3 regions of the Latilactobacillus sp. VITA-14 genome follow, and region 3 is predicted to be linked to each of the others. Evidence: predicted binding sites of a transcription regulator. Region 3 holds the regulator's gene; each other region holds the start of a gene.
What was found. The regulator NrdR, encoded in region 3, represses ribonucleotide reductase genes. The targets are predictions, from matches to a motif close to ACACNATATATNGTGT.
Positions count from the first base shown of each region.

Region 1: a site for NrdR is predicted at 1,400-1,415, ahead of nrdD (anaerobic ribonucleoside-triphosphate reductase). Genes of this name have one in related genera too.
Region 2: a site for NrdR is predicted at 1,026-1,041, ahead of ACF1X7_RS05575 (deoxynucleoside kinase). Genes of this name have one in related genera too.

Region 1 covers NZ_JBJKTM010000008.1:33,471-36,760, reverse strand. Annotated here, with positions in the region: gene ACF1X7_RS04930 (heavy metal translocating P-type ATPase) at 1-1,321, shown strand, start outside; gene nrdD (anaerobic ribonucleoside-triphosphate reductase) at 1,517-3,290, shown strand, end outside.
Region 2 covers NZ_JBJKTM010000010.1:10,932-14,221, forward strand. Annotated here, with positions in the region: gene ACF1X7_RS05570 (helix-turn-helix domain-containing protein) at 1-790, opposite strand, end outside; gene ACF1X7_RS05575 (deoxynucleoside kinase) at 1,088-1,756, shown strand; gene ACF1X7_RS05580 (helix-turn-helix domain-containing protein) at 1,803-3,221, opposite strand.
Region 3 covers NZ_JBJKTM010000001.1:198,323-201,612, reverse strand. Annotated here, with positions in the region: gene mutM (DNA-formamidopyrimidine glycosylase) at 1-738, shown strand, start outside; gene coaE (dephospho-CoA kinase) at 735-1,325, shown strand; gene nrdR (transcriptional regulator NrdR) at 1,510-1,983, shown strand; gene ACF1X7_RS01025 (replication initiation and membrane attachment family protein) at 2,001-3,290, shown strand, end outside.

The DNA.
Region 1 (3,290 bases), on a different contig from region 3:
GACAGTCAACGGAAATGGGACGTTAACCGTGCAAGTGACCGGGACTGGCGAAAGTGGTTACTTAGCGCAAGTCATGAAATTAATTAAACAAGCACAACAAGAAAAATCAAAAGTTGAAGGGTTAGCAGATAAAGTTGCGAAGTATCTTTTCTATGCTGCATTGGTTGCTGGGATTATCGCCTTCATTAGTTGGGTGTTCTTGGCCGATCTGAATACGGCTTTTGAACGGATGGTAACCGTCTTTATTATTGCTTGTCCGCATGCACTTGGATTGGCCATTCCATTGGTGGTTGCCAGAAGTACAGCGATTGCGGCTACAAACGGCTTGCTCATTCGTAACCGTGAAGCAATCGAATTGTCAGATAAGGTTACCGTTGTTTTGATGGATAAGACGGGGACTTTGACACAAGGCGCATTCAAAGTGAATGCTGTCGAAGTTTTCGATACAGCACTTGATGAACAACGACTCATGCAACTCTTTGGTGCGTTAGAACGCCATTCAAGTCATCCATTGGCCACTGGGATTCTAGAGTATAACCAAGCACAAACTATTCCTGATTTACAGGCAGACAATGTTCAAACGATTCAAGGCGTCGGTTTGTCTGGAACGGTTGCAGGGCAAAGTTATCAAATAGTGACGGCAACTTATTTACAAGCCCAGCATATTAAATTTGATCAAGCTCTTTTCCAAACTTTAGCAGAAAAAGGGAATTCCATCAGTTATCTATTACAAGATCGAACGGTTTTAGGACTAGTCGCACAAGGTGATCAGATTAAACCAGAAGCGCCAGCTTTCATCCAAGCATTAAAGAAACGGCATATCCAACCGGTCATGTTAACCGGTGATAATCAACAAGTTGCCGAAAAAGTGGCTGCACAATTGGGCGGTATGACGGTTCAAGCGAACTTGAAACCAGAAGATAAAGAAGCAATCGTCAAAGATTACCAAGCTAAAGGCGAAGTCGTCCTGATGGTTGGGGATGGTGTTAATGATGCACCAGGTTTAACGCGGGCTGATATCGGAATCGCAATTGGTGCTGGGACGGATGTTGCAATCGATTCAGCAGATGTGATCCTCGTGAAGAGTAATCCAAACGATATTATGCATTTCTTGAATTTATCGCACGCAACTAACCGCAAAATGACGCAAAATCTCTGGTGGGGCGCTGGTTATAATATTTTAGCGATTCCATTAGCTGGGGGGCTATTTGCCGGAATTGGGTTAGTATTAAGTCCAGCAGTTGGTGCAATCTTAATGTCACTCTCAACAATTGTTGTGGCTATTAATGCAATGACTTTGAAATTAAAACGAGATGCATGATGTCAATCTTTTTTTAAGCAGTATGAAGTAGATTTCGATAAGGACGGGCGAAAGAAAATATCGCACACAATTAGACGCACACAACATATAGTTGCAGTGCGTCTTTTTGTTGGTTTATCTACTATATATAGGTTGAATCCGAATTTTTAATCCGCTATGATGGGGTTACTGATTAAAAAGGAGACTGGTGCTAAGATGGATATGAAAATTGCTTCAGAAGCAGACTTGCAAATTAAAGTGATTAAAAGAGATGGGCGAATCATGCCTTTTTCTGCGGATAAAATCGAACAAGCAATTATTAAAGCCGCTAAAAATGTGAAGACGGAATTAGAGCCATTAGACTATCAAGTGTTAAACACAGTCGCACTAGATGTTGTGAGTGAAGTCGGCAGCCGATTTGATAAAGATGTTAAAATCTATGAACTGCAAAATATTGTGGAACATAAACTTTTAGAACATCACCAATATGATATTGCCCAAGAATACATTAACTACCGGACGCAACGGGACTTTGCCCGGAATAAGGCAACTGATATCAACTTTACCATTCAAAAATTATTGAAAAAAGACCAAACTGTGGTCAATGAAAATGCGAATAAAGATAGTCATGTTTTTAATACACAGCGGGACCTAACGGCAGGGACAGTTGCTAAAGCGATGGGGCTTAAGATGTTGCCTGATAAAGTGGCGAACGCCCATTTAAAAGGCGAGATTCATTGGCACGATTTGGATTACCAACCATATAGTCCAATGACCAATTGTTGTTTAATCGATTTTAAAGAAATGTTGAATCATGGCTTTAAGATTGGGAATGCCGAAGTTGAAGCGCCACATTCGATTCAAACTGCTACGGCACAAATGTCACAAATTATTGCTAACGTTGCTTCTAGCCAATATGGTGGTTGTTCTGCTGATCGGGTGGATGAATTATTGGCACCATTTGCCGAAAAGAATTATGCCAAACATTTAGCAGATGCCAAGAATTGGATTGATGGCGAAGCAAAACAAAAGGATTATGCGCAAACCAAGACTGAAAAAGATATTTATGACGCCATGCAAGCGTTGGAATATGAAATCAATACTTTATATTCATCCCAAGGCCAAACACCATTTACAACGCTTGGTTTTGGATTAGGCAGTAACTGGATTGAACGTGCGATTCAAAAAGCAATTCTTTCAATTCGAATTGAAGGATTAGGTAAAGAAAAACGGACTGCCATCTTCCCTAAATTAGTTTTTGCAGTAAAACGCGGCTTAAACTTAAATCCAACTGATCCAAATTATGACATCAAACAATTAGCTGTTGAATGTGCCACAAAACGGATGTATCCCGATGTTTTAATGTATGACAAGTTGGTGGAATTAACGGGTTCTTTCAAAGCACCAATGGGTTGTCGAAGCTTCTTACAAGGCTGGAAAAACGAACATGGTGAAGAAGTGAATAGTGGCCGGATGAATCTCGGCGTGGTGACAATCAATTTACCACGGATTGCACTTGAAGCCGATGGCAACCAAGCTAAGTTCTGGGAAATTCTAGAACAACGGTTGCAAGTCTGCAAGGAAGCCCTGGTCTTTAAAGTGGAACGCGCTAAAGAAGCGAAGCCAGAAAATGCGCCGATTCTTTATGAATATGGTGCCTTTGGCAAGCGTTTGAAGAAAACCGATAGTGTTGATGAAGTCTTTAAAAATTCACGCGCAACTGTTTCATTGGGCTATATTGGCCTTTATGAAGTCGGTACAGCCTTCTTTGGGCCAGACTGGGAAAAGGATGCCAAGGCAAAAGCCTTTACGGTAGACGTCGTTAAAGACCTCTATAATCACTGCGTTGATTGGGAAAAGGAATACGGCTATCACTTCTCTGTTTACAGCACACCAGCAGAAAGTTTAACAAATACGTTCTGTCAAAAAGATACGCAAAAATTTGGGATTGTCGAAAATATTACAGACAAAGAATACTACACAAATAGTT
Region 2 (3,290 bases), on a different contig from region 3:
TAATGATGTCATATATATTGAATGATTCAGCCATCGCTTCTTCTTGGGTCATTTGTGCAAGGATGCTCTTGATCCGTAAAGCTTGGTCTTCAAAGGGCTGTTTTAGATATTCAGAAACCATATTGGGAACTGGATAACGGATAAAATCGCCATCTAGTTCAGTTGAAACCGTGTGACCTTGTAGTAATCGGAAATAGGTTATGACGATTGAATACGCCCCTAGTTCACGGGTCAAAATATTGGTTTTTTCCAATTGGAACCGATCAATCGCAACATCGAACGCCTTAAGTGCATCGTCTCGTTTAACATCTTCAAAGGGCCAGGTATGCCCTTCCGTTGCCATCCAGAATAACATCGTTAAGACTAAACGAATTTTATTTTCGTCGCCTTTTAACCGAAGTGGATCATAATACATACGGATATCAAATGAGCGAATTAAGTCGCGCACCCCTTTTAAATGGCGTAGCACCGTTGCCTTACTCGTATCATGGGCTTCCCAGAATTCTTGGAATGTAACGGTCTCACCCTTGAGTAAGATTTTGATAAAATCAAACGCTTCTGACTTATTCACTAATAAATAGTGATAGGCATCTGTTGGAACGCTGAACAAGGTTCTAATATCATCAACATCCGGTCCGGTAATTTCCTTTAGGTCCCCAATAATGCTCATGTACATATTGTACAAGCTACCGTAACTGCGATTTAATAGTATTGCTACTTGTTTTAGATTCACATCTTCAACGAGCGGCTGATTATTACGCGATAGTTCAATCCGCTTTTTAACAGGCAACTCATCCCGTTTTAAACCAACAATCTCCATTAATAAGGCGTACTTATCATTTTCCGCTTACGTTAGAAAAATACTCTCACTTGCGTTCAAACCGACTCCCCCTAGTAAAAATCCTTATAATTAGTAATTAACCCTACCATAAATTGTGCAAATAGTAACTATTGCGTTGTCTAAAATCAAAGATTGCTTTTTACGTCAGAAATGCTAGAATATTTAAGTGACGTTTGGTTGTAAAACACCATATGTTGTATATCAATAATAATTTAAACACATTTTATGGTCAAAAGAGGGAGACTGATGACATTGCTCGTACTTGCTGGCACAATTGGTGCAGGAAAAACTAGTTTAACCAAATATCTATCTGATCACTTAGGCACTGAAGCCTTTTACGAATCAGTAGACGATAATGAAGTATTACCATTATTCTACAAAGATCCAACTAAATATGCGTTCTTACTACAAATCTATTTCTTAAACAAACGATTTGATAGTATCAAACAAGCATATACAGATGATAACAACATCTTAGACCGTTCAATTTTCGAAGATTCATTACTCTTCCACTTGAACGCTGATCTTGGTCGCGCTACCGCAACCGAAGTCCGTGTCTACGACGAATTATTAGCCAACATGATGCAAGAATTGCCATTTGCTGCCCACAAGAAACGCCCTGACTTATTAATCCATGTACGCGTTAGTTTCGAAACAATGCTTTCACGGATTCAAAAACGTGGTCGTTCATACGAACAACTAGAAGCCGATCCAACCCTCTACGACTATTATAAAGAATTAAACAGCCGTTATGATGCTTGGTATGAAGCCTATGACGAAAGTCCCAAGATGCAAATCGATGGTGACAAATTAGACTTCGTTGAAAACGAAGCTGATCGTCAAAAAGTCATCGAAATGATTGACGAACGGGTGAAAGCCTTAAACGCAGAACAAGAAGCAAATATGGGTGCCTAATTGCACAAAAAAAAGCCGTTCGACAAATTGTCGAACGGCTTTTTTATTATGCTTGGGTACCTTTTTGCATCCATAATTCATGAATAATGCCATACAGCCGGGCATAGTGATCGCTACTAGCATTTAAGCGCCACGTAAAATACAACGCCTCCGGATTAACGTTTTCGGGTAAGGCAATGCTCGACGTCCGAACAATCAGGTCTGCATCCCGTAAAGCTTCATCGGTCGTACTAACAGCGACATATTTGATATTATCGAGTGTTGTTAAGATATCCATATAGCCAATGTAATCTTGCTCAATCACGAGTGCGACCTTCACCTGGCTTACAGGATGATACTGCTGGATGACTTGTTGAATTAAATTATAGTAAGCCTTTATCAAATTCTCCCGCCCACTTGCTAAAAAACTAAAAGCTGGTTCGAATAAGAGGTAATCTACGGTATCACTAATTTTTTTATGGAGTAGTTCATTGGGTTTTAGCTGCGGCATACGAATGACTAATTCATTAAAAACGACAGAGGTCGCGTCCATCCCAAGGATATAGGTCGTCACCGTAGTCGTTAACAACGCATTTTTGAAAATATCATATGTGTGCTGCGAAATCTCTAACTCATGCATAATATCAAATGGAATACGCTCCAAAAAGGCAGTCACAAAACGATGAATTTCTGGTATATAACGTTCATCTGCCCAATCAGCAGTCACCTTAGTACTTGTTATTGAGCGTAACGGCACTGGACAATACCGTAACAAGAAGAATAGTCCAGCGGCTTCTGAACGCCCTTCCGTTAACGTTAACTCTGCCAAACAAGTTCGTAATCCCGTTGATTCTTTAGTGAAATCGGCTGCAAGTAAATCACTGATTAAATTAGGATAGGGATACCGAATAGTTGCTAATTTTTCATCGGGCTGCACGACTGCACCGGCCATCACTCGATAATAAGTTACTGCCAGAATCGTGGCGCCAATTTCGTGCGTTAATAGGTTAGGCTTTTGCAATTGAAATTCATCACAGACATAGTCAAAGGCCGACAAAACACATTCGTGATTGATTTCTTCAAATAGCCATTGATGCCAACCAGATGCCAACCAGTATAAGGCGGATAAGACCAATCGAATTCTCTTCTCATCACCTTCCAACCGGATTGGTTCGTATGAAACCCGTAAGTTGAAAGCGCGGGTTAGATCGCGGACTTGCTTCAAATGACGTAATACAGTTGCTTTACTACTATCATGCTCTGCTAAGAAGGTTTTAAACGATATATCCCCGCCCCGCAATAGAATCTGTACGAAATCATAGATGTCAGAATGTTGTACTAAATATAAATGATAGACATCACTTGGAATTGCGAAGAGTCGCTTAACATCATCTTCCTCCGTCCCTAATATTGCCTGCAGATCCCCAACAATACTGACATACGTATTGTATAAGCTACTATAATTACGGTCTAACAATGTTGCCACTTACTTCAAATTGACGTCATCGATTAGTGCTTCGCCCTTTTTAGCCATGCTCATTCGTTTTCTAATGGG
Region 3 (3,290 bases):
AGTAATCCAGACGATGTTTTTGTTGAAGGTCTTGTTGGACGCCAAATTATCGGTGTTGATCGACGCGGTAAGTATTTATTGATTCGTTTCGATCAAAACTTAACTGTTGTGAGTCATTTGCGGATGGAAGGCAAATACGAAGTTGATGATCAATCTGTACCAATGACTAAGCACACGCATGTGATTTGGACATTTACAGATGGACAACAGTTACGTTATCTTGATTCACGTAAGTTTGGCCGAATGTTATTAATTGAAACGGGTCAAGAAAACACTGTTTCTGGATTGAAGGACTTAGGGGTTGAACCAACCCCAACAACGTTTAAGAAAACCGCCTTCTATCAGGCGTTACAGAAACATAAAAAAGCGATTAAACCACTGTTGCTGGATCAAAAAATTGTAACGGGTCTTGGGAATATCTATGTGGACGAAACGTTGTGGTTGAGCCAGATTCACCCAGAAACACCGGCGAATTTATTGACGAAAGCTGAAACAGATCGTTTGCATGATGAAATCATCACAGAGTTAGAACTGGCAACCAATAACGGTGGGACAACAGTCAATACGTTCTTAAACGCGGCGGGTCACGCTGGGGCCTTTCAGGATATGTTGCACGTCTATGGTAAGAAAGGGCAACCGTGTGATCGGTGCCAGACTCCGATTGAGAAAATTAAAGTAGCACAGCGTGGCACGCATTTCTGTCCGCGGTGTCAGATTAAGAGAGAAGCGGTTCAATGACGTATTTTCTAGGTTTAACGGGTGGCATTGCCAGTGGGAAGTCGACTGTTGCGGCATTGTTTAAAGAACAGGGAATCCCGGTGATTGATGCTGATCAAGTTGCTCATCAGGTATTAGCGACTAATAAATCGGTACAGGCACAATTGCAAGCAGCCTTTGGCGAAGCAGTTGTCAAAAATGGTCAAGTTGATCGGCCTATGTTGGGCCAGCAAGTCTTCGGTAACCTAGAGGCTTTGACTCAGTTAAATGCGATTACTGGGCCCGCTATTTTGACAGCCATTAAACAACAGATGCAAGCAGCAGATGCACCGCTGGTTGTGTTGGATGTGCCACTGTTATATGAACAACACTACGAGCAATATTGCGATGGTGTTGCAGTTGTCTACGTTGAACGTAAAACACAATTGCAACGTTTGATGGCACGTAACCAATTGACTATAGAACAGGCAAATGCGCGAATTGATAGTCAAAGTGATTTGGCGACCAAAAAAGCGCGAGCGGATTTCGTGATTGATAATCAAGGCACACCTGCAATGTTGCGGCAACGTGTTTTGGCGTTGTTACAACAGTTGTGTCATAACAAGTAATACAAGCGGTCGAACAGATTATTCTGTTCGACCGCTTTTTTGTTTGGAAAAGGCGAAATGCCTTGAGACTGATACATTTTTTGTTTAGCCTGCTTGCCTGGCATGTTATACTACTGTTATACTAATTGTTTTAAAATTGGATTGAATTTGAAACGAATTAATCAAAAGATAAGAAGGTGTCATTATGCTATGTCCACATTGTCATCAGAATAGTTCGCGGGTAATTGATAGTCGTCCCACGGATGAAGGGCGAGTGATTCGTCGTCGCCGTGAGTGTGAGAATTGTCGTTTCCGGTTTACAACGTTCGAACGAGTGGAACAAACCCCATTGTTGGTAATCAAGAAAAACGGAACGCGCGAAGAATTCAACCGTGATAAATTATTGCGCGGGCTAATTCGTGCTGCTGAAAAACGCCCCGTTACAATGGAGCAAATGACTGAAGTAGTTGATGAAGTTGAGAATAAGATTCGCTCATTGGGTGAAAACGAAGTCTCTTCACAAGCCGTCGGAGAATATGTGATGCGCTTGTTACCAGATATTGATCAGATTGCCTACATTCGCTTTGCCAGTGTTTATCGCGAATTCAAGGATATGAATGTCTTTATGAGTGAATTACAAGAAATGATGAATAAAGAAAAGACGAAGAAATCGAATTAAGGAAGAGGGGTTAGCCGATGTCAGATGCATTTGATTTTTTGAGTCCAAAAGACGGCTTTTCAGTGACAAAAGCTAACTATTTGACCGATTTCGATCAAACAGTCGTCACTTACTTATATCAACCATTGATGGGGGCTGTTGCTTACAGTCTCTATCTTTTGTTATGGAGTCAAACCAAGAAAGAAACGGAACAACATTTTCAAACACATGCGACTTTGTTAAATCTGTTGAGTGTTGATTTACCTGCTTTTTATGACAGCCGCAGCAAATTGGAAGCACTTGGTTTAATGCGGACGTATCAAAAAAATGAGGGAACTGGCCGCAAGTTGGTGTATGAACTGTATGCGCCATTGCAACCACAAGCTTTTTTTAACGATGATTTGTTAAGTGTGGCATTGTTCGAAGCGGTCCGCGAAACACGGTTTGTGGAACTCCGTGACTATTTCAAGCTACGACCGGTTTACGCCAAGGATTATCAAGAGGTCACTAAGAATTTCTTGACCGTTTTCCATGTGCAAAACGATTTATTGACGACCGCGCCAAGCAGTGTGGCTGAAACTAAGGCAATGTATCAACAAAAAGCAGCTAGCACACCGCAGTTTACCTCGGTTGAGTTGCGGACTTTTGATTGGGACCTATTACAAGATGCAACGGCGCAATACCAGATTGATACGGATCAAATTCTCAAAAATGAACAGGGCTTGTTTAATCTCCATTATTTCTATGGTCTAGATGAGATGGACTTAGCGCGTTTGATTGGCTTGACGATGAATGTTGCTGACAGTACGATTAATATGGCAGCGCTCGAACAGAACGTCTTGAACAATTACACACGACGTCAGAGTAACCGGCAAACGCCAGCTGCTACAACAACGCAAAAACCGTTAGCCGAGTTACAAAAAGAATGGCAAAAAGCCGGCTTTAACGAACAGGAATTGCAGTGGCTAACAGAAAGTCAGGGCTACTTGCCAGTTGATTATCTCGAATACTTGAAACAAAAGAACCACGGCTTTGTCGCTAAAAATGAAATCCGGGCGTTAAAGGACTTGCAAAACCGCTATATCTTTAACAATGATGTGCTCAATATTTTGGTCGTTTATATCATTACGCAATATGATGGGCTCACTCAGGCGCTAGTCGATCGGATTGCGAACCAGTGGGCTCAACAAGGGGTTAAGACGGCAGCGGATGCGATTTTGCAGATTCGCGATTTCCAAACCAAACAGACGGCAAAGGTGCAAAACAATCGCCAAACGCGTTATCAGAACAAAACTAAAAAAGAACCAGTACCTAAATGGGCTAAACCA